One region of the Promicromonospora sp. NPDC060271 genome, then DNA from elsewhere that is predicted to be linked to it. Evidence: predicted binding sites of a transcription regulator. Region 1 holds the regulator's gene; each other region holds the start of a gene.

Region 1 (7,055 bases):
ACCCCTGGCTCCAGGACGCCGGCAGCGCCATGCCGTCGCTCGTCCTCGAAGCGACCTGGGCCGCCGCGGGCGGGACGGTGATCATCTACCTCGCCGCGCTCGTCGGAGTGCGGACCGAGCTCTACGAGGCCGCCGAGGTCGACGGCGCCGGCGTGTGGCGCAAGGTCTGGCACGTGACCCTCCCGCAGCTGCGCGGCGTCCTCTTCATCACGCTGATCCTGCAGATCATCGGCACCTCACAGGTGTTCCTCGAACCGTTCCTCTTCACCGGGGGCGGCCCCAACAACGCGACCCTCACGATCCTGATGCTCATCTACGACTACGCGTTCGGGAGCAGCCTCGGCGGCAACTACGGTGCCGCGACCGCCCTGAGCCTGATGCTCGCGGGCGTCCTTGCCGTCCTCTCCGCGGTGTACTTCCGCGTGACCCGACCCTGGAGCAGCTGACATGGCAGCCACCGCCGAACGCGGCATCGTCTCGGCCCACGACCGGCGCCGGCCGAGCGTACGGGCCGCCCTCGGCGTCCTGCAGGGCGGCCTGCTGGTCACCCTCGTCGTCGTCGGGCTCGGGCCGATCCTCTGGCTCGCGAAGGCCGCCGTCACCCCGACGCAGGACACCCTGCGCGAGCCGCTCGGGCTGTTCCCCACCGGGGTCGACTGGGCCAACCTCGCCACCGCGTGGAACCGGGCCGAGATCGACCACTACTTCGTCAACACGCTCGTCGTCGCGGCAGGCGCCTGGTTCTTCCAGCTCCTGGTGGCCACCACCGGCGGCTACGTGCTGTCGGTGCTGCGGCCCCGGTACGGCAACGTGATCCTCGGGCTCGTGCTCGCGACGCTCTTCGTACCGTCCGTCGTGCTCCTCGTACCGCTGTACCTGACCATCCTCGACGTCCCGCTCGTCCACATCAGCCTGCTCAACACGTTCTGGGCGGTCTGGCTGCCCATGGGCGCCAGCGCCTTCAACGTCCTGCTCGTCAAGCGGTTCTTCGACGGCCTCCCGCGGGAGATCTTCGAGGCCGCCCGCGTCGACGGCGCCGGACCCCTCCGGCTGCTGTGGAGCATCGTGCTGCCGATGTCGAAGCCCATCCTCGGCGTCGTCTCGGTGTTCGCCGTCATCGCCGCCTGGAAGGACTACCTCTGGCCGCTGCTGGTCCTCCCGGACCCGGTCCACCAGCCGCTCTCCGTCCGGCTGCCCGCCATCGCCCCGTACCTGGAGCTCGACGTGTTCCTCGCGGCGCTCGCGATCTCCACGGTGCTGCCGATCGCCCTCTTCCTCGCCTTCCAGCGCCTGTTCCTCAGCGGCGCCGGACTGGGCGGCGCGGTCAAGGGATAACCCCTCGGCCGGCCGCCGGCACCTGTGGACGAGACGGGGTGCGTGTCGGTGGTCCGGCTTAGGATCGAACGTGTGACCAGCCTTCCCGACGCCCCTCCCCAAACCACCGACATCCCCGAGGTCGAGGAACTTCTCGACCTCGCCGTCGGTGAGCTGGGCGGTGGGCGCCGGGACGGCCAGCACCGCATGGCCGTCGCGGTCGGCGAGGCCATCGAGAAGGGCGAGCACCTGCTCGTCCAGGCGGGTACCGGCACCGGAAAGTCGCTCGGCTACCTCGTGCCCGCCGTCCGGCACGCGGTCGCCGCCGACAGCAAGGTCATCATCTCGACGGCGACCCTGGCCCTCCAGCGCCAGGTCATCACGCGCGACCTGCCGCTCGTGGCCAGGGCTGTGACGCCGCAGCTCCCGCGCGAACCGAAGATCGCGCTGCTCAAGGGCTGGCACAACTACCTGTGCGTGCACAAGATCGGCGGCGGGTACCCCGCCGACGAGCCCACCCTGTTCGACCTGCCCGGCGGCGAGGACCACCCGCGCACCGAGGAGCCCGCGGCTTCCGGCGGCGCTCGCGGCCGGCGCAGGGACGACGGCGCGACGCTCGCCGACCATGTCCGCCGCCTGCACGAGTGGGCGAACGAGACGGAGTCGGGAGACCGCGACGACCTGGTCCCGGGCGTGCCGGACCGGGCCTGGCGCCAGGTGTCCGTGACGGCGCTGGAGTGCCTGGGCGGCAAGTGCCCGATGCTCGCCGAATGCTTCCCCGACAAGGCGCGGGCCGCCTCCCGGGAGGCTGACGTGGTCGTGACCAACCACGCGATGCTCGGCATCGCGGCCACGGGCAGCCCGGGCGTCCTGCCGGAGCACGACGTCGTGGTGGTGGACGAGGCGCACGAGCTCACCGACCGGGTCACGTCCTCGGCGACCGTCGACCTGTCCATGGCGTCGGTGGAGAACGCCGCACGCCTGGCGCGGCGGCACGCGGGCACCAACACCGACGCCCTGGACGCCGCGGCGCAGGCGCTGGGGACGTTGCTGGTGACGGCCCCCGCCGAACGGTTCCCGAGCGGCCTGCCCGACGAGCTGCGCCTGGCGGTCGGCGCGGTGCGCGACGCGGCCCGCGAGGTGCTGAGCGCGCTGAAGCCGGAGGCGAGCGGCGGCAAGGGCCAGGCCCCCGCCCAGCCCGAACCCGGCCTGAAGATGGCCCAGGGCGCCATGCTGCAGCTTTTCGAGACCGCCGAGCGCATGGCATCCGAGGACACGACCGCCGACGTGCTGTGGTGCTCGCGCCCGGACAACGCCTGGGGCAGCTTCGGCGACAACGTGACCCGGCTGCACGCCGCGCCGCTGCACGTGGCAGGACTGATCCGCACCCATCTGCTGGGCGAGGCGACGGGCGTCTTCACGTCGGCCACGCTCGCGCTCGGCGGAACGTTCGAGCCGGTGGCGGGCACGCTCGGCCTCAACGGCGCGGACGCCCCGCCGTGGCAGGGCCTCGACGCCGGCAGCCCGTTCGACTACCCGCGCCAGGGCATCCTGTACATCGCGCGGCACCTGCCCGCGCCGGGTCGCGAGCCGACGACGGAGGCGCAGCTCGACGAGATCGCGGAGCTGATCACCGCGGCTGGGGGTCGCACGCTCGGGCTCTTCTCCTCGCGCCGTGCCGCGAACGCCGCGGCCGAGGCCATGCGCGAGCGGCTGGACCTCCCGATCCTGGCGCAGGGCGACGACCAGCTTCCGACGCTCGTGCGCGAGTTCGCCGAGGATCCGCAGGCGTGCCTGTTCGGCACGCTGTCCCTGTGGCAGGGCGTGGACGTGCCCGGCCCGTCGTGCCAGCTCGTCCTGATCGACCGCATCCCGTTCCCGCGCCCCGACGACCCGGTCAAGGCAGCGCGTGCCCGCGCGATCGAGCAGGCGGGCGGCAACGGGTTCATGGCGGTGTCGGCGCAGCACGCGGCGCTGCTGCTCGCGCAGGGCGCCGGGCGTCTCGTGCGGAGCAAGGACGACAGGGGAGTGGTCGCGGTCCTCGACCCGCGCCTCGCGACCGCCCGCTACGCGTCGTTCCTCACCCGCTCGATGCCCGGGTTCTGGCCGACGACCGACTCCGCGCTGGTCCGCGCCGCGCTGGCGAGGCTCGACACCTGATCTGGCTCGACACCTAGTCTGGGGGTATGGCAGCCCTTTCGGACATCCCGGCCGCACGGTCCTCCGGCGCCCGCACCACCAAGCTCGCGGTGGTGGGCGCCGGCGCGGTGGGTTCCACGCTCGCCTTCGCCGCGCTCGCGCGGGGCTCGGCGCGGACCATCGCCCTGCACGACGTGAACCGGGCGAAGGTCGAGGCCGAGGTGCTCGACCTCCGGCACGGCCTCATGTTCACGCCCCAGGTGCAGGTGATCGGCTCGGACGACGTCGCGGTGTGCGCGGACGCCGACGTCGTCGTCGTGACCGCCGGGGCGAAGCAGAAGCCCGGGCAGACCCGCATCGACCTCGCCGAGGGAACGATCGGGCTGATGCGCGAGATCCTGCCCGGCCTGGTCGACGTCGCCCCGCACGCCACGTACGTGATGGTGACCAACCCCGTCGACGTCGTGACCTACGCGGCGCTCAAGATCTCCGGCCTGCCGCGCGAGCGGATGTTCGGCAGCGGCACCGTCCTGGACTCCTCCCGGCTGCGCGTCGTGCTCGCCGAGCGCTGCGGCGTGGCGGTGGGGAACGTGCACGCGTACATCGCCGGAGAGCACGGCGACTCGGAGATCGCGCTGTGGAGCTCGGCGTCGATCGGCGGCGTGCCGCTGCTCGACTGGGAGCCGCTGGGCGGCAACCCGCCGCTCGACGCCGCTGTACGCACCGAGGTGCACCGCGAGGTGGTCGACTCCGCGTACCGGATCATCGCCGGCAAGGGGGCGACCAACTACGCCGTCGGCCTGGCTGCCACCCGCATCATCGAGGCGGTGCTCAAGGACGAGGGCCGGATCATGCCGGTGTCCTCGCTGCTGGACGACTACCACGGCATCGGTGACGTGTGCCTGTCCGTGCCGTCCCTCGTGGACCGGCGTGGTGTCACGGACAACGTGCGGGTGCCGATGTCCGACGACGAGCTGGCCGGCCTTCGTGCCTCGGCGGACAGCGTGCGGGCCGTGCAGAGGCGCTTCGGCTTCTGACAAGACTGGCGAGGTAGAGCGCCTGTCCACCCTTCGCAAGGCTCACCTTGCAGAGGTGGACAGGTGCTCCACCTCGCGGTCCCGTCAGAGGCTGCGCAGCACCGCGACCACGCGGCCGAGGATCTGGGCCTCGTCACCGGGAATCGGCTCGTAGGCAGGGTTCTGCGGCAGCAGGAACACGTGCCCGTCGGTCTGCTTGAACGTCTTGACCGTGGCCTCGCCGTCGATCATGGCGGCGACGATCTCGCCCTGCTCCGCGACGTTCTGCTGTCGTACGACCACCCAGTCCCCGTCGCAGATCGCGGCGTCGACCATCGAGTCGCCGGCGACCTTGAGGAGGAACAGCTCACCGTCGCCCACGAGCTGGCGGGGGAGCGGGAACACGTCCTCGACGACCTGCTCGGCAAGGATGGGGCCACCGGCCGCGATACGACCGACGAGCGGCACGTACGACGGCGGCGGGGTGCCGGCGTCGTCGGGAACGGAGCCACCCCAGTGGACCTGGCCGCTACGGCGTGGCTCGGGCCAGTGGATCTCGCCGCGTGTCGGCTTGTCGACCTGCTCGGCCATCGGCTCCACGAGCTCCATGGCGCGCGGCCGGTTGGGGTCGCGGCGCAGGAAGCCCTTCTTCTCGAGCATCTGGAGCTGGTGCTTGACGCTCGACGGGCTGGCCAGCCCGACGGCCTCGCCGATCTCGCGCATCGACGGCGGGTAGCCCCGCGTCTCGAACGACTGCCGGATCGTGTCCAGCACGAGGCGCTGCCGTTCGGTGAGGCGGTCTGTCGGCGAGATCGTGTGCACGTCGGCGACCGCCTTGTCGCCTGGCGCGTCCAGCGTGGCGACGCCGGAGGCTGCCGTGTCGACGGCTCTCGTGTCGCTGGTCCCGTCCCGTCCCGTCATGCCCGTGCCCCTCCCGTTCCGACAAATGTTCTCCTGTGCGCTACCCACTCTAGGTCACAAATGCGCTCGGCTCAAACGAATGTTCGAGCGTGTCTCGACATGGACGGTGTCTCGTGCTACACAATGGTACGGGCGTTCGACGAACGCTTGTATGAACGACGAAAGCTCTGCACACTTCGAGGAGGGGCCATGGGGGACGTGATCCCGCTGCGGCAGTACACCCCGACGTATGAACCGGCGTATGCGCCGTCGTATGGCCGGGCGTACACGCCGGCGGCCCGACCGGCCGCGGTTCGTGCGTACACCCCGACGGAAGGGCGCACGCTCGCCGACCGGCTGGGCCTGGCCGGCCTGCGGCTCACCCGGCGCGGCCGCGTGGTCCTCGTGCTGCTGGCCATGCTCCTGCTCGCTCCGATGGTCACGTGGGGGGCCACGGCGGTCGCCAGCTCCCCCGGGGAACCCGTCGAGGTCCGGGTGCACGCGGTCCAGCCGGGTGAGACGCTCTGGGGCTTCGCCGAGGAGGTCGCGAGGCCCGGCGAGGACGTGCGTCACGCGGTGGCGAGGCTGCAGGAGCTGAACGAGATGTCGACGGGCAGCGTGCGTGTCGGGGAGCTGCTGCTCCTGCCCAAGGAGTGACCGAAGGCCTCGATTCGCCGACGAATGTTGCGGCTATGTTGCAAGGGGGTGGTTTGCCCGCTTACGGTCGGGGCGCGACCGGAGGCCTCCGGTCGATGGTCGACCACGCAGGAGTGAGCATGCACTGCCCGTTCTGTCGCCACGCCGACTCGCGTGTGGTGGACTCGCGGACTGCCGACGACGGCCTGTCGATCCGGCGCCGACGGCAGTGCCCGAACTGCAACCGGCGGTTCACCACCGTGGAGACCGCGAGCCTTTCCGTGGTCAAGCGCTCCGGCGCCACGGAGCCGTTCAGCCGCGACAAGGTCGCCGCGGGTGTGCGCAAGGCGTGCCAGGGACGCCCGGTGAGCGACGACGACCTGGCGATCCTGGCCCAGCGCGTCGAGGAGACCCTGCGGAGCAACGGCAGCGCGGAGATCGACGCGTACGAGGTGGGCCTCGCCATCCTCGGCCCGCTCCGCGAGCTCGACGAGGTGGCCTACCTCCGGTTCGCGAGCGTCTACCAGGCATTCGACTCGCTCGAGGACTTCGAGAGCGCGATCACCTCGCTCCGTGCCGAGCGCGCCGAGCGGGCGGCCGCTCAGGCCTAGGAGTCCGTGGGCCCGCCGCACCGCCGTCGGCAGCGGTCGCCTCGGTGGTCTCCAAAAATGTTGGCACCTGGCGGTGCGGTGGTGCAGGCTGGGGCCGACGACGGACCCGATCGAGGGACCCCCGGAACAAGAGGAGGTGATCGGTGTGACGGACGAGAAGCCCAATGCCGAGGTGGCCGAGACCAAGGGCGCTGAAGCGCCGAAGGTCGCGACAGCGCCGAGCACGGACGCGAAGGCGAAGTTCAAGGAAGCTCTGGACCGCAAGAACGCGGCCCGGAGCCGGACCTCCGCGGGCGATGTGAACACCGGTGCGGTGCACGGCTCGGAGACGACCGGCCCTGTGCAGAAGATGTTCCGCCGCAAGTCCGGCTGATCCTCGGTGGTGGAGGCCGGCCGACAGGTTATAAATCCAGTAGGGGGGCCTTGTTGGACCGCCAAC
Region 2 (7,187 bases), on a different contig from region 1:
ATGACGTCGATGATCGTCGTCAGACCGAGCGTGAACGCGAAGCCGCGCACCCCGCCGACGGTCATGAAGTACAGGATCACCGCGGAGAGCAGGTTCACGGCCTTGGCCGCGTAGATGGTGCGGCGCGCACGGAGCCAGCCACGCTGGACGGCGAGCCGCAGCGTGCGCCCGTCACGCAGCTCGTCACGGATACGTTCGAAGTACACGATGAACGAGTCCGCCGTGAAGCCGATGGCCACGATCAGACCGGCGATACCCGGCAGGGAGAGGCGGTAGCCCATCCCCCAGCTCAGGAGCGCGATCACCACGTAGGTCATCGCACCGGCCACGACCAGCGACAGGACGGTCAGCAGACCGAGGGTGCGGTACTGGAACAGCGAGTAGACGACGACCAGCGCCAGACCGATCAGGCCGGCGAACAGACCGCGCTGGAGCTGCTCGGAGCCCAGCGTTGCCGAGATCGTGTTCTGCCCCTCGACCTCGAAGGTGAGCGGGAGCGAACCGAAGCTGAGCTGGTTGGCCAGCGTGGCGGCCGTGTCGCGGGTGAAGGAGCCGGTGATGCTGGCCTGCCCGTTCGTGATCGGGTCGTTGCTGCTCGGCGCGGAGACGACCAGGCCGTCCAGCACGATGGCGAACTGGTTGCGCGGCGGCTCCAGCGGCGTCAGGCGCGTCGTGGTCTCGCGGAACTTCGTCGTGCCGTCGGCGTTGAAGTCGAGGTTGACCCCCCAGACGTTCGAGACGGCGCCGTTCGGGCCCGGCTGCAGACCGGAGGTGGCCGAGGTCAGGTCGGTGCCGTCCACCTCGACGGGGCCGAGGATGTACTTGGCCGCACCGGTCTGGTCGCACGTGACGAGCAGGAGGTTCGGGTTGTCGCCGCCGCCGCCCTCACGGTTCTTCGGGTCGGTGCAGTCGAGCGCGTCGTACGCGGCCTGGACCGACGGCGTGATCTGCGTCAGGTCGGAGGGGTCCGTCGCCTCCTTGATCGCCTTCTCCTGCTCGGCGATCTCCTCCTTGGTCGGCTCGGCGGCTGCGGCGTCTTCGGCCGCGGCGTCGTCGCCCGCTGCCGCGTCGGCACCGTCGCCGGATGCGGAGGGGCTCGCCGAGGGCTGCACCGTCGGGACCGGGTTGCCGATCGTCAGGACCGGGCGGAACTTCATCTGCGCCGCCTGCGAGATCAGCGCGACGGTCGCCGGGTCCACCTTGCCGGGGATCTCGACGACGATCTGCTTGTCGCCCTGGCTGGCGATCTCGGCCTCGGTGACGCCGTTGGCGTCGACACGCTGCCGGATGACACCGATGGCCTCTTCCATCGCCTCCGGGGTGATCTCGGATCCGTCGGAGGTGACGGCCTTCAGGATGACCTGGGTTCCGCCCTGTAGGTCAAGGGCCAGGCCGGGGGCCAGGCTTGCTCCGTCAGGATTGCTGTCCGACTTTCCGTCGAACTGCCAACCAGCCAAGAGGGCGCCGAAGGGCAGCAGGATCGTCAAGATCGTCAGGAGCACGATCGTACGAACCGGCCGCGAGCGCCGGGTGTCAGTCGCCAACGTCTGTCTCTTCTCGTGTGCGCACCGGGGTACGTCCGGTGCGGGTTCGGCGCCGTCCGGGGTCACCGGACGGCGCGGCCGTCACTTACCGTCTGCTTCGGCGTCCCGCCGCTGCTGCTCCTGGTACTCGCGCCTGGCGGTGTCCAGCTCAGACAGGTCGTCGGGAACGTCCTTCGTGTCGGGGCTGATCGTACTTGCCCTTTCGCCGTCCGTTGTGACTTCGGACTCATCGGCCGCGTCGTCGGCGTCCTCGTCGGCGAGGGGCTCCTCGATCTTCTTCGAGATGGCGGCACGGAGCCAGGTGGTGGGGCTGCCCGGGAAGGACTCGATGGTCACCTGGTCGGTCGCGTCGTCGACGTCGATGACGGTACCGATCATGCCGGAGGCGGTCATGACCTTGGTCCCGACGGTGAGGTTGTTCCGGAACTCCGCTGCCTCGCGCTGCTGCTTGCGGGTGCGGGAGGACATGAAGAACATCACCACGAGGAGGATCGCGATGAGAATGAGCATTTCCACGGTAAGGGTCCCTGTTCGATTGCGGTGTCGGATGAGCAGCGCTCGTATGTCGCGCACGTTCGACGAGGATCCAACCCAGTGTAGTGCCGGGGCGGGATCCTCGGGCGCCCCTCGAAGGGCGCTAGGTGATCAACGTCGGGACTTGAGCAAAGTTCCCGATTTGGTGAGCTCCAGCGTGGGGTGCAGCCTCGAAGCGCTGTAGGCCTGTAGTGGTTCGGCCGGCAACACTGCCGTGACCCAAGCGCTCGGGCGCCGCCCGGCCGACTGTTCGGGCTCAGCAGCCAGAGCTACCGCGCACGCCGCAACAGCTTGGTGCGATTTCAACACATCGGCCCAATGAGTCGTACGGTCACCGGGAGCAGGGAGATCAGGCGGGACGGCTCGCTGGTGATCTGGCGCGCCGACTTCCCGGGCCACGAGGTGTGCGCGGTCTTCACACCCACATCTTCCGAGCGGTAGACGCCAACTGTCACGTCTGCACAATCGTGGATACGGACCGAAGCGGTTCAGGAACGGGAGTGCGTGGGGTGCGACTGTCCCCACGCACCCGCGGCACTACCGGACGCGGAAGGACCGCGTCCCTGAGCAACTGCTGTCGCCCGAGCTGGTATTCACGTTGCAGCTGTAGTACTGGATGAGAGTCCCAACTGGCGCGGAGCGCGTCGATTCCACCTGCGTAGTGGTGTTACACCCGTTCGCATTTCGGTGAGTGCGCCACGAGTCGCTCCCGATCTTGTAGTGAGTGACGGGTCCACGTGAGTCACACGCTTCGTCGCTCGTGGAGATGCCGGCCTTGCCGCTGTTCATGGGAGCGTGGATGCACGACATCGCACCATCGTCCGGCGATTTCACACAGTCAGTTACATCCGCGTTCGCTGGCACACCGAAGAACAGCAGCGGCGAAGTGAAGACCAAGGTCAAGGCAAGGCGAAAGAACCTGCGCATAGTTCCCCCTCGTAGAACAGAATGTGGTGGCACAGACCTTGTCACACCACCCAAGAAGGGTCAAGGAAAGTCAAAATTTAGGCTGAGTGAGCCCTAAGTGCTCCCAGGCCGCGGGAGTCGCCACGCGGCCGCGCGGTGTGCGTCCGATCAGGCCCTCGCGCACGAGGTAGGGCTCTGCGACGGTCTCGACCGTCTCCGCCTCCTCGCCCACGGTCATGGCCAGAGTGCTGAGCCCGACGGGTCCCCCGCCGAACCGGGTGCACAGCGCGGTGAGCACGGCGCGGTCGAGCCGGTCCAGGCCGATGGGGTCGACCTCGTAGACCTCGAGCGCGGACCGCGCGGCGTGCAGGTCGAGGCGCCCGTCGCCGCGCACCTGCGCCCAGTCGCGCACGCGGCGCAGCAGGCGGTTGGCGATGCGGGGGGTGCCGCGCGAGCGGCCGGCGATCTCGTGCGCCGCCGCGTGCTCCAGGTGTGCCCCGAGCAGCCCGGAGGAACGCAGGATCACGCGCTCCAGCTCCTCCGGCGAGTAGTAGTCCATGTGCCCGGTGAAGCCGAAGCGGTCCCGGAGCGGGGCGGGCAGCAGGCCGGAGCGCGTGGTGGCGCCGACGACGGTGAACCGCGGCAGCGCGAGCGGGATCGCCGAGGCGCCCGCACCCTTGCCGACGATGACGTCGACGCGGAAGTCCTCCATCGCGACGTACAGGAGCTCCTCGGCGGGGCGGGCCAGCCGGTGGATCTCGTCGATGAACAGCACGTCCCCCTCCTCCATCGAGGACAGGACGGCGGCGAGGTCGCCGGCGTGCTGGATCGCGGGGCCGCTCGTGAGTCGCAGGTGCGAGCCCAGCTCGCCCGCGATGATCATCGCGAGGGTCGTCTTGCCGAGACCGGGCGGGCCGGACAGCAGGACGTGGTCGGGCGGGTTGCCGCGCGCGACCGCCGCCTGCAGCACGAGCGAGAGCTGGTCGCGCACCACCCGCTGGCCGACGAACTCGTCGAGCCGCTTGGGCCGGAGCGCTGCTTCGGCGGCCCGCTCGACCTCGTCGGCGCCGGGCGTGACGATGCGGTCCCGCTCGCCGGTGGCCGAGCCTGCCGAGACCTCAGCCACGGTGTCCTCCCAGCAGGCGCAGCGCGGCGCGGAGCGTCGTCGCGACCTCGTCGGCCGCTATCGCGTCGGTCCCGGCGTCGGCGAGCACCTTCGCCACGGCGTCGTCGGCCTGCTTGGCCGGCCAGCCGAGCCCTGCCAGGGCCTCGACCACGCGCTCGGAGTGGTCGCCCGCGTTCGCGGCGGGCTCGGCCGCCGCCCCGCTACCCGTGAGCGCCCCCGACGGCGGCCCGAGCCGGTCCCCCAGCTCGAGAACGATGCGCTGCGCGCCCTTCCTGCCGATGCCAGGGACCCGGGTGAGCGCGGCGAGGTCCTCACCGGCGACCGCCCGGCGCAGCGCGTCCGGGGTGTGCACGGCGAGCATCGCGAGCGCCAGGCGCGGCCCGACGCCGGACACCGTCTGCACCACCTCGAACACGTCGCGCTCGTCGGGGTCGCCGAACCCGTACAGCGTCATCGAGTCCTCACGGACCACCATGCTCGTCGCGACGCCGGCCGTCTCGCCGACGCGCAGCGTGGCCAGCGTGGTGGGCGTGGCGTGCACGAGATAGCCGACGCCGCCGACGTCGACCACCGCGCGGTCCAGGCCCACATGGGCCACGGTTCCCGTCAGCGAGGCGATCACGGGGTCCCCCTTCTCGGGTCGTGGATGGGGCCTCGATGGTCCAGCTCGTCGAGACCCACTCGAACAGTCGTGCGACGACCCTAACAAGCCGGACCACCCGCTCCCCCGCACCACGCCGCCGGTACGTGCCAGCGCCCCGGCCGGCGGCCGAGGGCTCAGCGACGGGGGCGCTGCTTCGCTGCCTGTTCCGCGGCGGCCCAGGCGCGCTGCGCGGGGGTGAGCTCGTGCCGGTCGCCGCCCTGCAGCGCTCCGGCGGGCCGCCACAGGTGGCAGACGGCGAGGGCCAGCGCGTCGGCGGCGTCGGCGGGCCGCGGTGCCTCGGAGAGGTCGAGGATGCGGGTGATCATCGTCGTCACCTGGGCCTTGTCGGCGCGGCCGGAACCGGTCACCGCCGCCTTCACCTCCGACGGCGTGTGCAGGGCGACGGGCACACCCCGGCGGGCCGCTGCCACCATGGCCAGGCCCGCCGCCTGGGCGGTCCCCATCACGGTGCCGACGTTGTGCTGCGCGAACACCCGCTCGACCGCGACGACGTCGGGCACGTGCTCGTCGAGCCACAGGTCCAGACCCTCGGCGATCCTGAGCAGCCGCAGGTCGGTGGACAGCTCCGGTTCGGAGCGGATCACACCGACCGCGACCATCCGTGCCCGGCGCCCGGGCAGGGAGTCGACCACACCGATTCCGCACCTGGTCAGGCCCGGGTCGACCCCTAGTACGCGCATGGCGTCAGGTTCTCATGGCGCCGGGCCGGGGCTCGACAGGCTCGGCCGACGAGCGGGCTCGTCAGCGGGCAGGACCGGCCAGCAGGTGCGTCAGTCCTCTTCGTCGAGAGCGGCCATGACCTCGTCGCTCGCGTCGAAGTTCGCGTAGACGCTCTGCACGTCGTCGCTGTCCTCGAGCGCGTCGATGAGGCGCATGATCTTGCGAGCGCCCTCGACGTCCACCTCGACCTGCATGGAGGGGTGGAAGATCACGTCGGCTGAGTCGTACTCGATGCCTGCTTCCTGGATGGCGGTTCGCACCGACACCAGGTCGGTGGCCTCGGTCAGGACCTCGATGACCTCGCCCTGGTCCGTCACGTCCTCGGCGCCGGCGTCGAGCGCTGCGAGCATGACCTCGTCCTCGCCCACGCCGTCGGCCTTCGGGACCACGATCAGGCCCTTGCGGGAGAACAGGTACGACACCGAGCCCGGGTCGGCGAGGTTGCCGCCGTTGCGGCTGAACGCCAGACGCACCTCGGAGGCCGCGCGGTTCTTGTTGTCGGTGAGGCACTCGACCAGCACCGCGATGCCGTTGGTGCCGTAGCCCTCGTACATGATCGTCTGGTAGTCGACGGCGTCGGCGCCCTCGCCGGAACCGCGCTTCAGCGCGCGGTCGATGTTGTCGTTCGGGACCGACGACTTCTTCGCCTTCTGCACCGCGTCGAACAGCGTCGGGTTACCGGCGAGGTCGCCGCCACCCGTGCGCGCCGCGACCTCGATGTTCTTGATCAGCTTCGCGAAGAGCTTGCCGCGCTTGGCGTCGATCGCGGCCTTCTTGTGCTTGGTCGTGGCCCACTTGGAGTGACCTGACATGCCTCTACCTGACTCCTTGCATTTCCGATGGCTCTTGCTGTGACGTCTTCAGTGGCGTCGAACGGTAGCGGGCGAAGCGCTCAGCCACCCGTAACCATGCCGACGAACAACCCGTGCACTCGCGTGTCCCCCGTGATCTCGGGGTGGAATGCGGTGGCGAGCAGCGGGCCCTGCCGTGCTGCGACGATCCTACCGGCGGCCGCCACAGGACGGCCCTGCGTATCCACAGCGGGGATACGTGCGAGCACCTCGACGTCGCGCCCGGCCTCCTCGATCCAGGGGGCGCGGATGAAGGCGGTGCGTACCGGACCACCGTCGGAGACACCCACGAGGTCGAGGTCCGTCTCGAACGAGTCGACCTGCCGCCCGAACGCGTTGCGCCGCACGACCACGTCCATGCCGCCGACGGTCTGCTGGTCGGCGGTCCCGTCCAGGATCCGGTCGGCGAGCAGGATCATCCCCGCGCACGAGCCGTACACCGGCAGGCCCTCCTTGATCCGGGCCTGCAGCGGGTCGCGCAGCTCGAAGATGCGCAGCAGCTTGTCGATGGTCGTGGACTCCCCGCCGGGAAGCACGAGCCCGTCGACGGCGGCCAGCTCGGCCGGGCGCCGGACGGACACGGCGTGCGCGCCGACGGACTCCAGGGCGGTCAGGTGCTCACGGACGTCGCCCTGCAGGGCGAGGACGCCGATGGTCGGTGTACTCACAACCATCCATTCTACGGCGCCGCAGTGGTCACCCGAGGACTGGCCCGCCTCGCTGTGGATCTCAGGATCAGACCAGCTCCCGGGAATCACCAACGCCGTCGTCCCTCACACTCGCGGCATCCGCCGACAACTCCGCGGCGTTGCCAGGGCGCATCGGCGGGATGCCTGTGAGGT
Region 3 (7,187 bases), on a different contig from region 1:
GTGCGCCCACCACGCTCCACGAAGAGCGTGAGGTCGCCGTGGGTGAGCACCACCACCGCCCCGGCCTTCCTGCCGGGACGGTGCGCCGTGACGGCCCTGTTCCCGGGGCTTCCGTCCGACGCCCCGGCGCCGTCCGGTGCGGGGCCGTCCGGTGCGGGGCCGACGACGCCCCCGGCCCTGCCGCCGGACTCGGTGCTCGACGTGCCGCCCGACAGGCCGGCGGCCGCGCCGTCAGTCGCTGGGCCCGCTGCTCCGTGCGGCCCGGCAGGCCAGGCGAGCGCGGCCCCGTAGGGGTTGGCAGGGTCCATCGCGGCGAGCACCACCGCGCCGCTCGTGCTGCTCGCGCCCGTGCTGGTCGCGACGGCCGACGTTCGTTCGGCGACCTCCAGCTCGGCCTCGATGATCCGGGTGCGGTCCTGCGCGTCGACCCGCAGGCGGTCGACGGCGCCAGGCAGCGCGAACTGGGAACCGCCCAGGTGCTCGACGAAGTACCCGCGGCGCACCGCCGCACGTTCCTCCAGCCCGGACAGCACCCGATACACGTCGCGGTAGCCCGCCCCGACACCCTCGGCCGCCGCGCCGGACCGCGTGAGCACGCCGTGCCGTTCGAGCAGCACCTGGGTCAGCGCGTGGGCCCGCACGGTCGGGTCTGCCTCCCGCATCGGAAGTGCCGCCCAGCGACCACCGCCGCCCGGTACCGACGTGCTCGCCCGGAGGGCCGAGGCAGGCCGCCCGGGCGACACCGCGAACCGGGAGCGCCGCACCGGCCGGGCGCGCGCGACCGTCCGCGGCGCTCGGTGGGCACCGGCGCCACCGATCCGCTCCCGAAGGGCGCCCAGCCCGTCGTTCGTGACCTGCCCGGCCCAGACCAGGTCCCACAACACGTCGAGCACCGCGCCCGGCTCCGCGCCGGTGAGCTCGGCCACGCGGGGCAGGAAGAAGCCGCCCGAACCGGTCAGCAGGTCAAGCACCGCACGGTGCAGCTCGGAGTCCAGCAGGCTCTCCTCCTCGACCGGTTCGAGCGCGGGGAGGGTGAGCGGGGCGCCGTCGGCCAGATGGAGCGAGACCAGTCCGTCCCCGCCGCCCGAGCCGGGCAGGCGGGAGTGCCCGGCCCACAGGACCTCGCCCGCGACCGTCAGCTCGTCGAGGAGCGCGGGGGAGTAGTCGGTCACGCGTGCGGGCAGCACCAGGGTCTCCAGGGCCGACGCCGGGACGGCGGCACCCGCGAGCTGCTCGATCGCCTGCACGAGCCCGTCCGCACCCCGCAGCAGGCCCGTGGAGACGTTCTGCCAGCGCGGCAGGAAGGCGCCGAGGGCTTCCTGCTCGACGGGCTCCACCTCGGCCCGCAGCACCGCGAGCGAACGCCTCCGCAGCAGGCGCAGGACCCCTGGGTCGCACCACTCGTCGCCGGTACCGCCCAGCGACCCCGGGCGCAGGCTGCCGCGTGCGAGGACGCCGTCGCCCTCCAGCCGGGCAAGCGCGTGCACGACGATCGCGACGCCCAGCCCGAACCGCTGGGCCACCGCGGCGGCGCCGAACGGCCCGTGCGTCCGGGCGTGGCGGCGCAGGAGATCACCGAGCGGGTCGGGCACGGGTTCGGTGAACGTCTCCGGGATGCCCACCGGGAGCGCCACGCCGAGCGCGTCCCGCAGCCGGCCCGCGTCCTCCGCGACGGCCCACTGCTCCGTGCCGGCGAACCGGATGCGGATCACGCGGCGGGTGGCCTCCAGCTCGTCGAGCCAGTGCTCGACCGCGTGCCGTGCCTCCTCGCGGGTGCGTGCCTGCAGCGCGTCGAGCGGATGCGGACCGGTGCGACGGAGCAGGTCCCACAGGCCCTCGGCGTCACGGGCCTGGCGGTCGGGTGCCAGCCCGGCCAGCTCGGCCTCCGTGCGTTCGACGGCGCCAGGGTCCAGGAGGTCGGACAGGTCCGCGGACCCCTGCTCGCCGAGCAGCTCGGCGAGCAGCTCCGGGTCGAGCGAGAGGGCGGCCGCACGCCGCTCGGCCAGCGGTGCGTCGCCGTCGTACAGGAACTGGGCGGTGTAGCCGAACAGGAGAGACTGGGCGAAGGGTGAGGGCGTGGGGGTCGTGACCTCCACCACCCGCACGCCGCCGGCCGCGATCTCGCGCATGAGGTCGGCCAGGGCGGCGACGTCGAAGTCGTCCTGCAGGCACTCGCGGGCGGCTTCCAGCACTATCGGGAAGTCGGGGAACTGGCTGGCCACCTCCAGCAGCTGGGCGGAGCGCTGGCGCTGCTGCCACAGGGGCTGCCGCTTGTCGGGCCGCCGGCGGGGGAGCAGCAGCGCGCGAGCCGCGGCCTCGCGGAACCGGGCCGCGAACATCACCGACGAGCCCAGCTCGTCGCGGACCGCGCCGAGGACCTCGTCCGGCTCCAGGAGCAGGTCCTCGAGCGTGACCCGGCCGGGCGTGTGCTCGGGCCGCGCGCCGGTCTCGCCGTCCGCCGAGGCGGCGGCGCCCACGTCCCACGTGTCGCCGTCCCAGCCGCCGCCGGAGTCGGGCAGCCGCAGCACTATCCCGTCGTCGGAGTGCATGGCGGCGACGTCGAGACCGAACCGGGCCCGCAGGCGCGCGGAGATCACGAGCGCCCACGGCGCGTGGACCCGTGCACCGAGCGGCGAGTGGATCACCACGCGCCAGTCGCCGAGCTCGTCGCGGAACCGCTCCACGACGACCGTCCGGTCGTCGGGCACCCGTCCGGTGCCCTGCCGCTGCTCGATGAGGTAGGCGGCCAGGTTGTCCGCGGCCCAGGTGTCGAGCCCCGCGTCGCGCAGGTGCTTGCGCCCGGCCTCGGGGTCGGCGGCCAGGGCGGCGTCGGCCTCGCGGACGAACGCGCCGACCGCACGCCCGAGCTCGGCGGGGCGGCCCTGGGCGTCACCCTTCCAGAACGGCAGACGTCCGGGGAGGCCCGGCGCCGGGGTGACCAGCACACGGTCGGTGGTGATCTCCTGGATGCGCCAGGTGCTCGACCCGAGCGTGAACGTGTCGCCGACCCGGGACTCGTAGACCATCTCCTCGTCCAGCTCGCCGACCCGCTTGCCGCCGCGCATGCGGGCACCGCCGCCCGTCACCGCGTCGGTGAGGGCATCGCCGGGGGCCGCGCCGTCCGGCGCGTCGGTCGCCAGGAAGACGCCGTAGGCGCCTTTGTCCGGGATGGTGCCGCCGCTCGTCGCGGCGAGCCGTAGGGCTCCTGGCCGGCCACGCAGCATGCCTGTTGCGCGGTCCCAGGTGATGCGGGCGCGCAGCTCCGCGAAGTCCTCGCTGGGATAGCGGCCGGCGAGCATGTCGAGCACGGCCCGCCAGGTGGCGTCGCCGAGGTGCGTGAACGGCGCGGACCGGCGGACGAGAGCGAGCAGCTCCTCCTCCGCCCAGTCATCGACGGCCAGCGCCGCCACCACCTGCTGCGCCAGGACGTCGAGGGGGTTGGCGGGGACGTGCATGTGCTCGATCTCGCCCGCGCGCATGCGCTGGGCGATCACGGTGGCCGGCACGAGGTCGCCGCGGAACATCGGGAAGACCACACCCTTGGACACCGCGCCCACCTGGTGGCCCGCGCGCCCGATGCGCTGCAGGCCGCTCGCCACCGACGGCGGCGCACCGACCTGGACCACCAGGTCCACCGCGCCCATGTCGATGCCGAGCTCCAGGGACGACGTGGCGACCACGGCGGGCAGCCGGCCCTCCTTGAGCTCGTTCTCGGTGCGTGTGCGCTCCGCGCGGCTCATCGACCCGTGGTGGGCGCGCGCCAGGATCATCCCGCCCTGGCCGTCGGCGGTCATGTCCCTGCCGGGCACGGCCTCGGGCAGGCCGCGCTGTCCGGGCACGGGACGGGGCAGGCCGGCGCTGGTGCCCGACTGTCCCGGCACCAGCGCGGCCCAGGTGCTCGCCGGGTCTGCGACCTCCAGCCCCTGGCGCTGCGCCCACACCTCGTTCACCCGGGCGGTCAGCCGCTCGGCGCCCCGCCGGTTGTTGGTGAAGACGATGGTCGAGGTGTGGTCGGCCACGAGGTCGACCACGCGCTCCTCGACGTGCGGCCAGACGGAGGCCCTGCGCAGCGGACGTGTGGCCTCGCCCGAAAGGTCGATCTCGTCGCCCGGCGACGCCGCGGTGTCGGACGGCCCGGTGGCGGGCGCGCTGTCGAGGTCCGCGAGGTCGGGGACGGGCACGACCACGTCGATGGCCCACTCCTTGTGCGACGGCGGTTGCACGACGGCGACCTCGCGGGCCGAGTCGTCGGCCCGGCCGCCACCGAGGAACCGGGAGACGACGTCCACCGGGCGCACCGTCGCGGACAGCCCGATGCGCTGCGCCGGCCGGTCGAGCAGCGCGTCGAGGCGTTCCAGGCTGAGGGCGAGGTGCGCGCCGCGCTTGGTGCCCGCTACGGCGTGGATCTCGTCCAGCACCACGGTCTCCACCCCGGCGAGCCCGGCGCGCGCCGCCGAGGTGAGGATGAGGAAGAGCGACTCCGGCGTCGTGACGAGGATGTCCGGGGGCCGGGTCGCGAACGAGCGGCGCTCGTTGGCCGGCGTGTCGCCCGTGCGCATGCCGACCGTGACGTCCGGGACGGCCACGCCGTCCCTCGCCGCGGCCTGCCGGATGCCGGTGAGCGGGGAACGCAGGTTGCGCTGCACGTCGGCGGCGAGGGCCTTGAGCGGTGACACGTAGAGCACGCGGCAGCGACGGGACCGGTCCTCGGGCGGGGGAGCCGACATGATCCGGTCGATCGACCAGAGGAACGCCGCGAGCGTCTTGCCCGAACCGGTCGGCGCGACCACGAGCGCGTGCTGATCGCGCGCGACGGCGTCCCACGCGCCGGCCTGGGCGGCGGTGGGCCGCGCGAACGCCCCGGTGAACCACGCGCGGGTCGCGGGTCCGAACCGGGAGAGCGGGTCGTCGGGCGTTGCCATGGACCCCATTGTGTCCCTGACCACTGACACCGGCCCGGAGTTCACCGGGTGCGCAGGGGGAGACGTAGGGTTGACCGGTGCGCGAACGGGATTTCTGGCAGCTGGTCGACGAGGTGTTCGGCCCGGGCTACGGGCGCGCCCTCGCGCGCGAGCAGGTGCTGCCCGCGCTCGACGGCCGCACCCCGGCCGCCGCGCTGGAGGACGGCGACGAACCGCGTGACGTGTGGCACGCGCTGTGCGACGCGCTGGACGTGCCCGACGCCGAGCGGTGGGGCAAGGACAAGTACCGGCAGGCACCGCCGCCCCGCCGCTGAGGCGCGACCGACGGCCCTGGAGCCGCCCGGTCGCCGGAGCGACCGCACCGACGAGATGCCGTACGACACACCGACGTGTCCTGCCTTGCCTCGAACACGCGTTCGGCTAGACTTTGACCACAGGCACGGATTTCGGAACGTCGTCCACAGGCGGCGGCCGGAGAAGGCGTCCGTGTCAGTGGCTCCGCGTACGGTCGGCAACGACGTACAGAGCCATCCATGCCGGCGCACAGAGCGCCCCGAAACCGAAGGTGTTGCACATGCCCGCACCAGCAGATCGCGACAAGGCCCTCGAAGCGGCCCTCGCCCAGATCGACCGCAGCTTTGGCAAGGGCTCGGTCATGCGCCTCGGCGACGAGACCCGTGCGCCCATCGAGGTGATCCCGACCGGCGCGATCGCCCTCGACGTGGCGCTCGGTATCGGTGGCCTGCCCCGCGGCCGCGTCATCGAGGTGTACGGCCCGGAGTCCTCGGGCAAGACGACCATCGCGCTGCACGCGGTGGCCAGCGCGCAGCGCCAGGGCGGCATCGCGGCGTTCATCGACGCCGAGCACGCGCTCGACCCGGACTACGCCAAGAAGCTCGGCGTCGACACCGACGCCCTCCTGGTCTCGCAGCCCGACACCGGTGAGCAGGCGCTGGAGATCACCGACATGCTGATCCGCTCCGGCGCGCTCGACATCATCGTCATCGACTCCGTCGCGGCGCTGACGCCGAAAGCTGAGATCGAGGGCGAGATGGGTGACAGCCACGTGGGTCTCCAGGCCCGCCTGATGTCGCAGGCCCTGCGCAAGATCACCGGTGCGCTCAGCGCGTCCGGCACCACCGCGATCTTCATCAACCAGCTCCGCGAGAAGATCGGTGTGTTCTTCGGTTCGCCCGAGACCACCACCGGTGGCAAGGCGCTGAAGTTCTACGCGTCGATCCGCCTCGACATCCGGCGTATCGAGACCCTCAAGGAGGGTACGGACGCGGTCGGTAACCGTACCCGGGTCAAGGTCGTCAAGAACAAGATGGCGCCGCCGTTCAAGCAGGCCGAGTTCGACATCCTGTACGGCCACGGCATCTCCCGCGAGGGCGGCCTGATCGACATGGGCGTGGAGCACGGCTTCGTGCGCAAGTCGGGCTCGTGGTTCACCTACGAGGGTGACCAGCTCGGCCAGGGCAAGGAAAACGCACGCGCCTTCCTGCGGGACAACCCCGACCTCGCCAACGACATCGAGAAGCGCGTCAAGGAGAAGCTGGGCGTCGGCCCGAAGGTCGACGCGCCGGCGGTCGAGGACGCGGGTGCCACCGCGGTGACCTCCGCCACCGACACCGCACCGGCCACGGGTACCGTCGCGGCGGCGAGCTCGTCCTCCCGGACGACCACCACGGCGAAGGCCACCAGGTCGACCACCGCACGTTCGAAGGCCACCAAGCCGGTGGCGTCGAAGACCGCCGAGAAGGCGGAAGCAGCCGCCGAGAAGGCGCCGTTCTGACGTGCAGTACGGTGATCCAGCGGATGGTCCCGGCGTGGGGAAGCGTCGGGGCCATCCGGCCGCTCGGGAGGGTGGCCGGGCGAGGAGCCGGGGAGGGCGCGGCAGCGCCGACCGGGCACCCCGCAAGACCGTCGCGGAGCGCCTGGAGTCCGGCGAGATCAGCCGCGACGAGGCCGTCGAGAAGGCCCGCGAGACGGTTCTCAAGATCCTGACCGCTGCGCAGAAGTCCCGGCGTGAGCTCGAGCAGTCGCTGGCCCGCAAGGGTTACCCGGAGGACGTCGTCGTGCAGGTGCTCGACAGGTTCGACGAGGTGGGCCTGGTGGACGACGCGACCTACGCGGAGACCATCGTCCGCACCCGCCACGCCGAGCGCGGCCTCGCGCGGCGCGGGATCGCCGCCGAGCTGCGCAGGCGCGGCATCGACGAGGACACGGCGATCGAGGCCCTGGACCAGCTCGACTCCGACGACG
Region 4 (7,187 bases), on a different contig from region 1:
GGCAGCGGCGGCACGGTCACCGCGCTCGCCTCCGGCAAGCGGATCCCCGCCGACTGCGTGCTCTACTCCGCCGGGCGGCAGGGCGCCACCGACGGGCTCGACCTCGCCGCGGCGGGGCTCGAGGCGGACGGGCGCGGCCGCCTGCAGGTCGACAAGCAGTTCCGCACCGGCGTCGAGCACATCTACGCCGTCGGCGACGTGATCGGCTTCCCCGCGCTCGCCGCCACCTCCCAGGAGCAGGGGCGGCTCGCGGCGTACCACGCGTTCGGCGAGCCGATCTCGTCGCTGCTGGAGCTGCAGCCGATCGGGATCTACACGATCCCGGAGATCTCCTACTGCGGGGACACCGAGGACCAGCTCACCACCGCCGGCGTGCCGTACGAGGTGGGGGTCGCGCGTTACCGCGAGCTGGCGCGCGGGCAGATCGTCGGCGACTCCTACGGGATGCTCAAGCTGCTCGTCTCGACCGAGGACCGCAAGATCCTCGGCGTGCACGTGTTCGGGACCGGGGCCACCGAGATCATCCACATCGGACAGGCGATCATGACCACCGGCGGCACCGTGGACCATCTGGTCGACACGGTGTTCAACTACCCCACGCTCGCGGAGGCCTACAAGGTCGCAGCGCTCGACGCGACGAACAAGATGCGGGACGTCGAGCGGTTCGGGTTCTGACGGCACCGGGCCGGGCTGGGGCCGGCCGGGTCGGGCCAGGCCGCGGGTGAAATTCCGCGTCGGGTGATCCGGTCGCGAGCGACCTGGCCGCGGGCGAAACGGCACGGTGACGCCGTTCACAAGCGGCCGCGCGACCGTTACGCCGTGTTCGTCCGTGCGCGGTCCTGATCACGGGGTGAACCAGTCTGCCTGTTCCCCTTGCAGTGTTGGACGTTCGTCCGGTTGACTTGCTCATCGTGGTGGTCTCGGAGGTGTCGACCCGGTTGGCCGCCGCGGTCCGGGCCGCCCGCACGGTGGTCCGCCGCGGCCCTCTCACGGCTGCTGCGGACGAGCCGCTGGACGGCATCCGGCGCCCGACCGCCCTGCTCGACCCGGCCCGGGCCGTGGTCCCCTTCATGGGTCGCGAGCAGGAGCTCGACGAGCTCCGCACGTGGGCCGAGAGCCCGGCGTCGATCAGCCTGCGGCTCATCGTCGCTCCCGTCGGCTTCGGCAAGACCCGCCTCGCGAACGAGTTCGGCAGCCGGCTGGGCGAGTCCGGCTGGACCGTCGTCCCCGTGCCGCGCGGCAGGGAGGCCGCCACGGTCCGCGCACGGCCGCCGGGCGACGTGCTCTTCATAGTGGACAACGCGGCGACCCGGCTGGGCCTCGGCGCGATGCTCGACGCCCTGGCCCGCCCCGGCCGTGGCCGCGTTCGCGTCCTCCTGCTGGCCCGGGTCGCGGGGGAGTGGCTGCGCCGGCTGCGCTGGGGCTCGATGCTGTGGCCGCTGCTCGAGCGGGACGGCGCGACGCAGGTCCCGCTGGACCTGGCACTGGCGCCCGGCCTGCCGGACCGCGCGGTGCTGGAGGCCGCGACCGCCGCGTTCGCCGAGTGCCTCGGCGTCGAGAACCCCGGCGTGTCCGCCGTGCGCATGCCGGAACCGGTCGGCGGGACTCGTGTGATCGACCTGCACGCCGCCGCGGCCCTGGCCGCCCTCGGGGCGGCAGGGATCCAGGTCCCGGCCACCGAGCTGAACCCGGTGCGCGGTCTCCTCGAGGTGGCCGCGAGCTCGTGGACGCGGTCGGCGCGCGAGGCCGGTCTCGAGCTGACCGTCGACGAGGTCAAGGACGTCGTGGCCGCGGTGTGCCTGCTGGGTGCCGACGACGCGGCGAGCGTGCGCGACGTGCTGCGCAGGGTGGTCCCCGGGGTGCCCGGCCGCGCCGGTACGCAGTGGCTGCTCGGCCTGCAGCGTCCGGTGACGGGGCTGGAGGCGAATGCCGTCGGGCACGGCCGCGTCGGGGACGTGCTCATCGCCGACCGGTTCGGGCGGTCGGTCGCCCTGGTCGGCTCGTGCACGTGGGGCCTGTCCAGGAAGGCGGCGCTGCGCGTGGTCCACGTGGCCCGCCGGCTGGAGATCGAGCTGTCGGAGACGCCGGGGGTCGGCGCGCTGGCGGCGGAGCTCCTGCGCCGCGCGGCCGACTCCTACGGGGACGACCCACGCGCCCTGCGGACGTCGTTCCTGCTCAAGCCCCGCGGCGTGATGGACGTGTCGACCGACGACGTGGACAGGGCCGAGCGGTCGGTCGCGGCGGCCCGGGACGCGGCGGGCCGGGCCGAGGCGCTCACCGACCTGGGCATGGCGCTCAGGGACGACGCGCGCCTCGCCGAGTCGCTGGACGCGCTGGAGGCGGCCGTCGCCGCGTGGCGCCGCCTCGCGGCGGGCGACCCGGACCGGTACCGCACGGCCCTGGTGGGGGCGATCAACGCCCTCGGCGTCGCACACTGGCGAGCCGGGATGACGAAGGACGCGCTGGCCGCGCAGCTCGAGGCGGTCGAGCTGACCCGGGCGGCGGACGAACGGGACACCGGCTGGATCGAGGCCGAGCTGGCCCGCGTCCTGATGAGCCTGACCGTCGTCCTGAGCGACACGGGTCCTCCCCAGGAGGAGGACGCGCGGTTCATGGAGCTGCTCCCGATCCTCCGGAACCTGGTGCGGCGCGACCCGCGGCAGTGGGGCGTCTTCCTGACGACCGCCCTGTCCAACCGCGCGGTGACGCTCACGGAGAGCCGCCCGGAGGAGGCCCCCGCGTTCGCGCTGGAGGCGGTCGAGCTCAGCCGCAGGATGGTGCTGCAGGCGCCCGAGCGGTACCGGCAGGAGCTCGGGTTCGCGCTGACGAACCTCGCCAACTCGTACGCGGCGCTCGGCCGTGACCGGGAGGCGATCGAGCCGCTCGGCGAGGCCGCGGCCCTGCGCCGCCAGCTCGCCCGCGAGAATCCCGCCGCGCACACCTGGACGCTCGCCTACACGCTCGCGTCGCTGGGCGCGGTACGGTCCCGGCTCGGCGACCTGGACGAGGCGATATCCCTCGAGCGCGAGGCCGTGCTGCTGCGCCGTCGGCTCGCGCGCGAGAACCCCGCGCGGTTCCGCAGGATGCTCGCCGCCTCGCTGTCGAACCTCGCGGTCACGCACTCGCGTGCCGGGGAGCCGGACGAGGCGCTGCCCCTCGAGCAGGAGGCGGTGGCGATCCGGCGCGGCCTGGCGGCGGAGGGGCACCCGGGCGAGGAGTACCTGGCGCGCTCGCTGTCCAACCTGGGGGTGCTCTACTCGGAGCTCGGCCGGGCCGAGGACGCCGTCGCGCCCACCGAGGAGGCTGTGGCCCAGCTGCGGCTGCTCGCCGCCCACGACCCCGAACGTTTCGAGCCGGACCTCGCCGACGCGCTGCTGAACCTCGGCGCCGCGCTCATCGACGCGGGGCGCCCCGAGGAAGGCGTCGAGCCGACGGCGGAGGCCGTACGCGTCCGCCGCGGGCTCGCGCGCCGGAGCCCCGACCTCCACCTGCCAGGTCTCGCCTCCGCCCTCTCCAACATGGCCTCGGTGCACCTCGACCTCAACATGCTGGACTCCGCGGCCGAGTACGCCCAGGAGGTCGTGGACGTCCGGCGCCGGCTCGTCGACGGGTCCTACGCGCACGAGCAGGACCTCCTGCGGGCCCTCGACCTGCAGGCCCGCGTACGCCGGTCGGGTGTCTCCGACGGCCGGGCGGTGCGCTGAGGCCCTGCGGGCGCCGGGCGGGTGTCGCGCGGGTGTCGCGCGGGTTCCGCGTCGGGTGTCGGGCCGGGTGTGACGAGTCCGTCAGCGTGATCCTCGTCCCGTTTCCTAGAACAGGCGTGCGAATGTCAGTGGGTCGCCCTAGGATGCCTCTGTGAGCAATCGCCTCGTCGTCTCGGGTGCCCGAGAGCACAACCTGAAGAACGTCTCCCTGGACCTGCCCAGGGACCAGCTCATCGTGTTCACGGGGCTGTCGGGCTCCGGCAAGTCGTCGCTCGCGTTCGACACGATCTTCGCGGAGGGGCAGCGCCGGTACGTCGAGTCGCTGTCCGCGTACGCGCGCCAGTTCCTCGGCCAGATGGACAAGCCGGACGTCGACTTCATCGAGGGGTTGTCGCCCGCGGTGTCGATCGACCAGAAGTCGACCAACCGCAACCCGCGCTCCACGGTCGGCACCATCACCGAGGTCTACGACTACCTGCGTCTGCTGTTCGCGCGCGCCGGCACGCAGTACTGCCCGGTGTGCGGCGAGAAGGTCCAGTCGCAGACGCCGCAGCAGATCGTGGACCAGATCCTCGAGCTGCCCGAGAACACGCGGTACCAGGTGCTGGCACCCGTCGTGCGCGGCCGCAAGGGCGAGTACGCGGACCTGTTCAAGGAGCTGCAGGCCAAGGGCTTCTCGCGAGCCCGGGTCGACGGCGAGGTCGTGCAGCTCACCGACCCGCCAACGCTGGAGAAGAAGCTCAAGCACGACATCGAGGTCGTCGTGGACCGGCTCGTGGCGCGCGACGGTGTGCAGCGCCGGCTGACGGACTCCGTCGAGACCGCGCTGACCCTGGCGAACGGCCTCGTGATGATCGAGCTCGTGGACGCCGACGTCGACGACCTGACCCGCACCCGCAAGTTCTCCGAGAAGCGGGCCTGCCCGAACGAGCACCCCCTCGCGCTCGACGAGATCGAGCCGCGGACGTTCTCGTTCAACGCACCGTACGGCGCGTGCCCGGAGTGCACGGGCATCGGCTTCCGGCTGGAGGTCGACCCCGACCTCATCGTGCCGGACGACGAGCAGACGCTGCGCGGCGGCGCCGTCGCCCCGTGGGCGCAGACGTCGTCGGAGTACTTCGAGCGTGTGCTGACGGCGCTCGCGGAGGAGATGAAGTTCTCCATGGACGTGCCGTGGCGGGCGCTGCCCCAGCGGGCGCGGGACGCGATCCTGCACGGGCGCGACCACAAGGTGCACGTCAAGTACAAGAACCGGTGGGGTCGCGAACGGCAGTACTCGACCGGGTTCGAGGGTGCCGTGACGTTCCTGGAGCGCCGGCACCGCGAGACCGACTCCGACCTGTCCAAGGACAAGTACGAGGCCTACATGCGCGAGGTGCCGTGCCCCACGTGCGGTGGCGCGCGGCTCAAGCCGGAGGTGCTCGCGGTCAAGATCGACGGGCTGTCCATCGCCGACGTCAGCCGCCTGCCGGTGGGCGAGGCCGCCGAGTTCCTCAAGGGCATCGTGCTCGGGGTGCGCGAGGCGCAGATCGCGACCGAGGTCCTCAAGGAGATCCACGCGCGGCTCGGCTTCCTCCTCGACGTCGGTCTGCACTACCTCACGCTGGAGCGCCCGGCAGGCACCCTGTCCGGCGGCGAGGCCCAGCGCATCCGGCTGGCCACCCAGATCGGTTCCGGGCTGGTTGGTGTCCTGTACGTGCTGGACGAGCCGTCCATCGGGCTGCACCAGCGGGACAACCGCCGCCTGATCGACACGCTGACCCGCCTGCGCGACCTGGGCAACACGCTGATCGTCGTCGAGCACGACGAGGACACGATCCGCGCGGCGGACTGGATCGTCGACATCGGCCCGGGCGCGGGCGAGCACGGCGGCAAGGTCATCCACTCGGGTGACTACGCGGGCCTGCTCGAGGCGAAGGAGTCGATGACCGGCGCGTACCTCGCCGGGCGGCGCTCCATCCCGGTGCCGGCCGTGCGGCGGCCGATCGACCACGACCGGCAGGTCACGGTGATCGGCGCGCACGAGAACAACCTGCGCGACGTCGACGTGTCGTTCCCGCTCGGGGTGCTGACCGTCGTGTCGGGCGTGTCCGGCTCCGGCAAGTCCACCCTGGTCAACTCGATCCTGTACACCGTCATGGCGAACCAGCTCAACGGTGCGCGGCGGGTCGCGGGGCGGCACCGGCGCGTGACGGGTCTGGACCAGCTCGACAAGGTCGTGCACGTGGACCAGGGGCCGATCGGGCGTACGCCGCGATCCAACCCCGCCACGTACACGGGCGTCTGGGACCGGATCCGCAAGATCTTCGCGGAGACCGAGGAGGCCAAGGTCCGTGGTTACGGTCCTGGCCGGTTCTCGTTCAACGTCAAGGGCGGCCGCTGCGAGGCGTGCGCGGGCGACGGCACCATCAAGATCGAGATGAACTTCCTGCCGGACGTCTACGTGCCGTGCGAGGTCTGCCACGGCGCGCGGTACAACCGCGAGACGCTGGAGGTGCACTTCAAGGGCAAGACGGTCGCCGACGTGCTCGACATGCCGATCGAGGAGGCCGCCGAGTTCTTCAAGGCGTTCCCGGCGATCTCCCGGCACCTGTCCACCCTGGTCGACGTCGGCCTGGGGTACGTGCGGCTCGGGCAGCCGGCGCCCACTCTGTCCGGTGGCGAGGCGCAGCGCGTCAAGCTGGCGGCGGAGCTGCAGAAGCGGTCCTCGGGCCGGTCGGCGTACGTCCTGGACGAGCCGACGACGGGCCTCCACTTCGAGGACGTCCGCCGGCTGCTCGGCGTGCTGCAGTCGCTGGCCGACAAGGGCAACACGGTCATCGTGATCGAGCACAACCTCGACGTCATCAAGAACGCCGACTGGGTGATCGACATGGGGCCGGAGGGCGGCAGCGGCGGCGGTAACGTCGTCGCGCAGGGCACGCCCGAGGCCGTGGCGGCGGTGCCCGAGAGCCACACCGGGACGTACCTCGCGGAGATCCTCGAGGTGCACGCCCAGGCCGGCGAGGTCCCGGTGCTGCCGCCGGCGAACGGCAGGCCGAAGCGCAAGCCCGCGGCGAGGAGCGCGACCAAGGCGAAGGCGGGCGCCACGGCCTGACGATCGGACGCGGCTAGCTCGTGGCACGGATCTCGAACACGGCCACGTCGTCGGCGGCAGCGGCGAACTCGTCCGGGTCGGGGCCGCTGACCAGGCCGATCTCCTGGAAGAAGAAGACGCCGTGGGGTACCTGCGTGGGGAACGCACGCATGACCGTGCGCCGCAGCTCGGGGTCCGTGACCTCGCGGAGGTCCACGCGGTGGTGACGCCGGCCGCGGGCGAGCTGCCCGTGGCCGGCGTGCCGCGCGTTGCGGGCCCAGTCCGACTCGGCGAGCCCGGCGATCACATAACGGTGCTCGTCGACCGTCAGGGGGGAGACGGGCGTCGCTCGCGGGGCGCCCGAGACGCGCCCTGGCACCGTGAGCACGTGGATGGTGCCCAGCGGT

What was found. Region 1 encodes LexA, which represses DNA repair genes until DNA is damaged. Its sites were predicted from a motif close to TCGAACANNTGTTCGA; they were not measured.
Region 2: ruvA (Holliday junction branch migration protein RuvA) is a predicted target of LexA. The motif match lies at 4,792-4,807, and genes of this name have one in related genera.
Region 3: recA (recombinase RecA) is a predicted target of LexA. The motif match lies at 5,327-5,342, and genes of this name have one in related genera.
Region 4: uvrA (excinuclease ABC subunit UvrA) is a predicted target of LexA. The motif match lies at 3,811-3,826, and genes of this name have one in related genera.

What each region holds. Positions count from the first base shown of each region.
Region 1 is NZ_JBHXBG010000228.1:37-7,091, reverse strand. Features, by position in the region: gene ACFWE2_RS23535 (carbohydrate ABC transporter permease) at 1-446, shown strand, start outside; gene ACFWE2_RS23530 (carbohydrate ABC transporter permease) at 448-1,335, shown strand; gene ACFWE2_RS23525 (ATP-dependent DNA helicase) at 1,408-3,474, shown strand; gene ACFWE2_RS23520 (L-lactate dehydrogenase) at 3,501-4,490, shown strand; gene lexA (transcriptional repressor LexA) at 4,575-5,390, opposite strand; gene ACFWE2_RS23510 (LysM peptidoglycan-binding domain-containing protein) at 5,580-6,026, shown strand; gene nrdR (transcriptional regulator NrdR) at 6,146-6,616, shown strand; gene ACFWE2_RS23500 (DUF5302 domain-containing protein) at 6,762-6,989, shown strand.
Region 2 is NZ_JBHXBG010000111.1:10,050-17,236, reverse strand. Features, by position in the region: gene secD (protein translocase subunit SecD) at 1-1,502, opposite strand, end outside; gene yajC (preprotein translocase subunit YajC) at 1,626-2,054, opposite strand; gene ruvB (Holliday junction branch migration DNA helicase RuvB) at 3,076-4,110, opposite strand; gene ruvA (Holliday junction branch migration protein RuvA) at 4,103-4,732, opposite strand; gene ruvC (crossover junction endodeoxyribonuclease RuvC) at 4,888-5,454, opposite strand; gene ACFWE2_RS16990 (YebC/PmpR family DNA-binding transcriptional regulator) at 5,545-6,306, opposite strand; gene pdxT (pyridoxal 5'-phosphate synthase glutaminase subunit PdxT) at 6,387-7,019, opposite strand; gene ACFWE2_RS16980 (Abi family protein) at 7,081-7,187, opposite strand, start outside.
Region 3 is NZ_JBHXBG010000205.1:2,002-9,188, forward strand. Features, by position in the region: gene ACFWE2_RS22650 (DEAD/DEAH box helicase) at 1-4,931, opposite strand, end outside; gene ACFWE2_RS22655 (DUF3046 domain-containing protein) at 5,000-5,236, shown strand; gene recA (recombinase RecA) at 5,497-6,717, shown strand; gene ACFWE2_RS22665 (regulatory protein RecX) at 6,752-7,187, shown strand, end outside.
Region 4 is NZ_JBHXBG010000063.1:2,169-9,355, forward strand. Features, by position in the region: gene sthA (Si-specific NAD(P)(+) transhydrogenase) at 1-675, shown strand, start outside; gene ACFWE2_RS11790 (tetratricopeptide repeat protein) at 927-3,704, shown strand; gene uvrA (excinuclease ABC subunit UvrA) at 3,856-6,801, shown strand; gene ACFWE2_RS11800 (nitroreductase/quinone reductase family protein) at 6,815-7,187, opposite strand, start outside.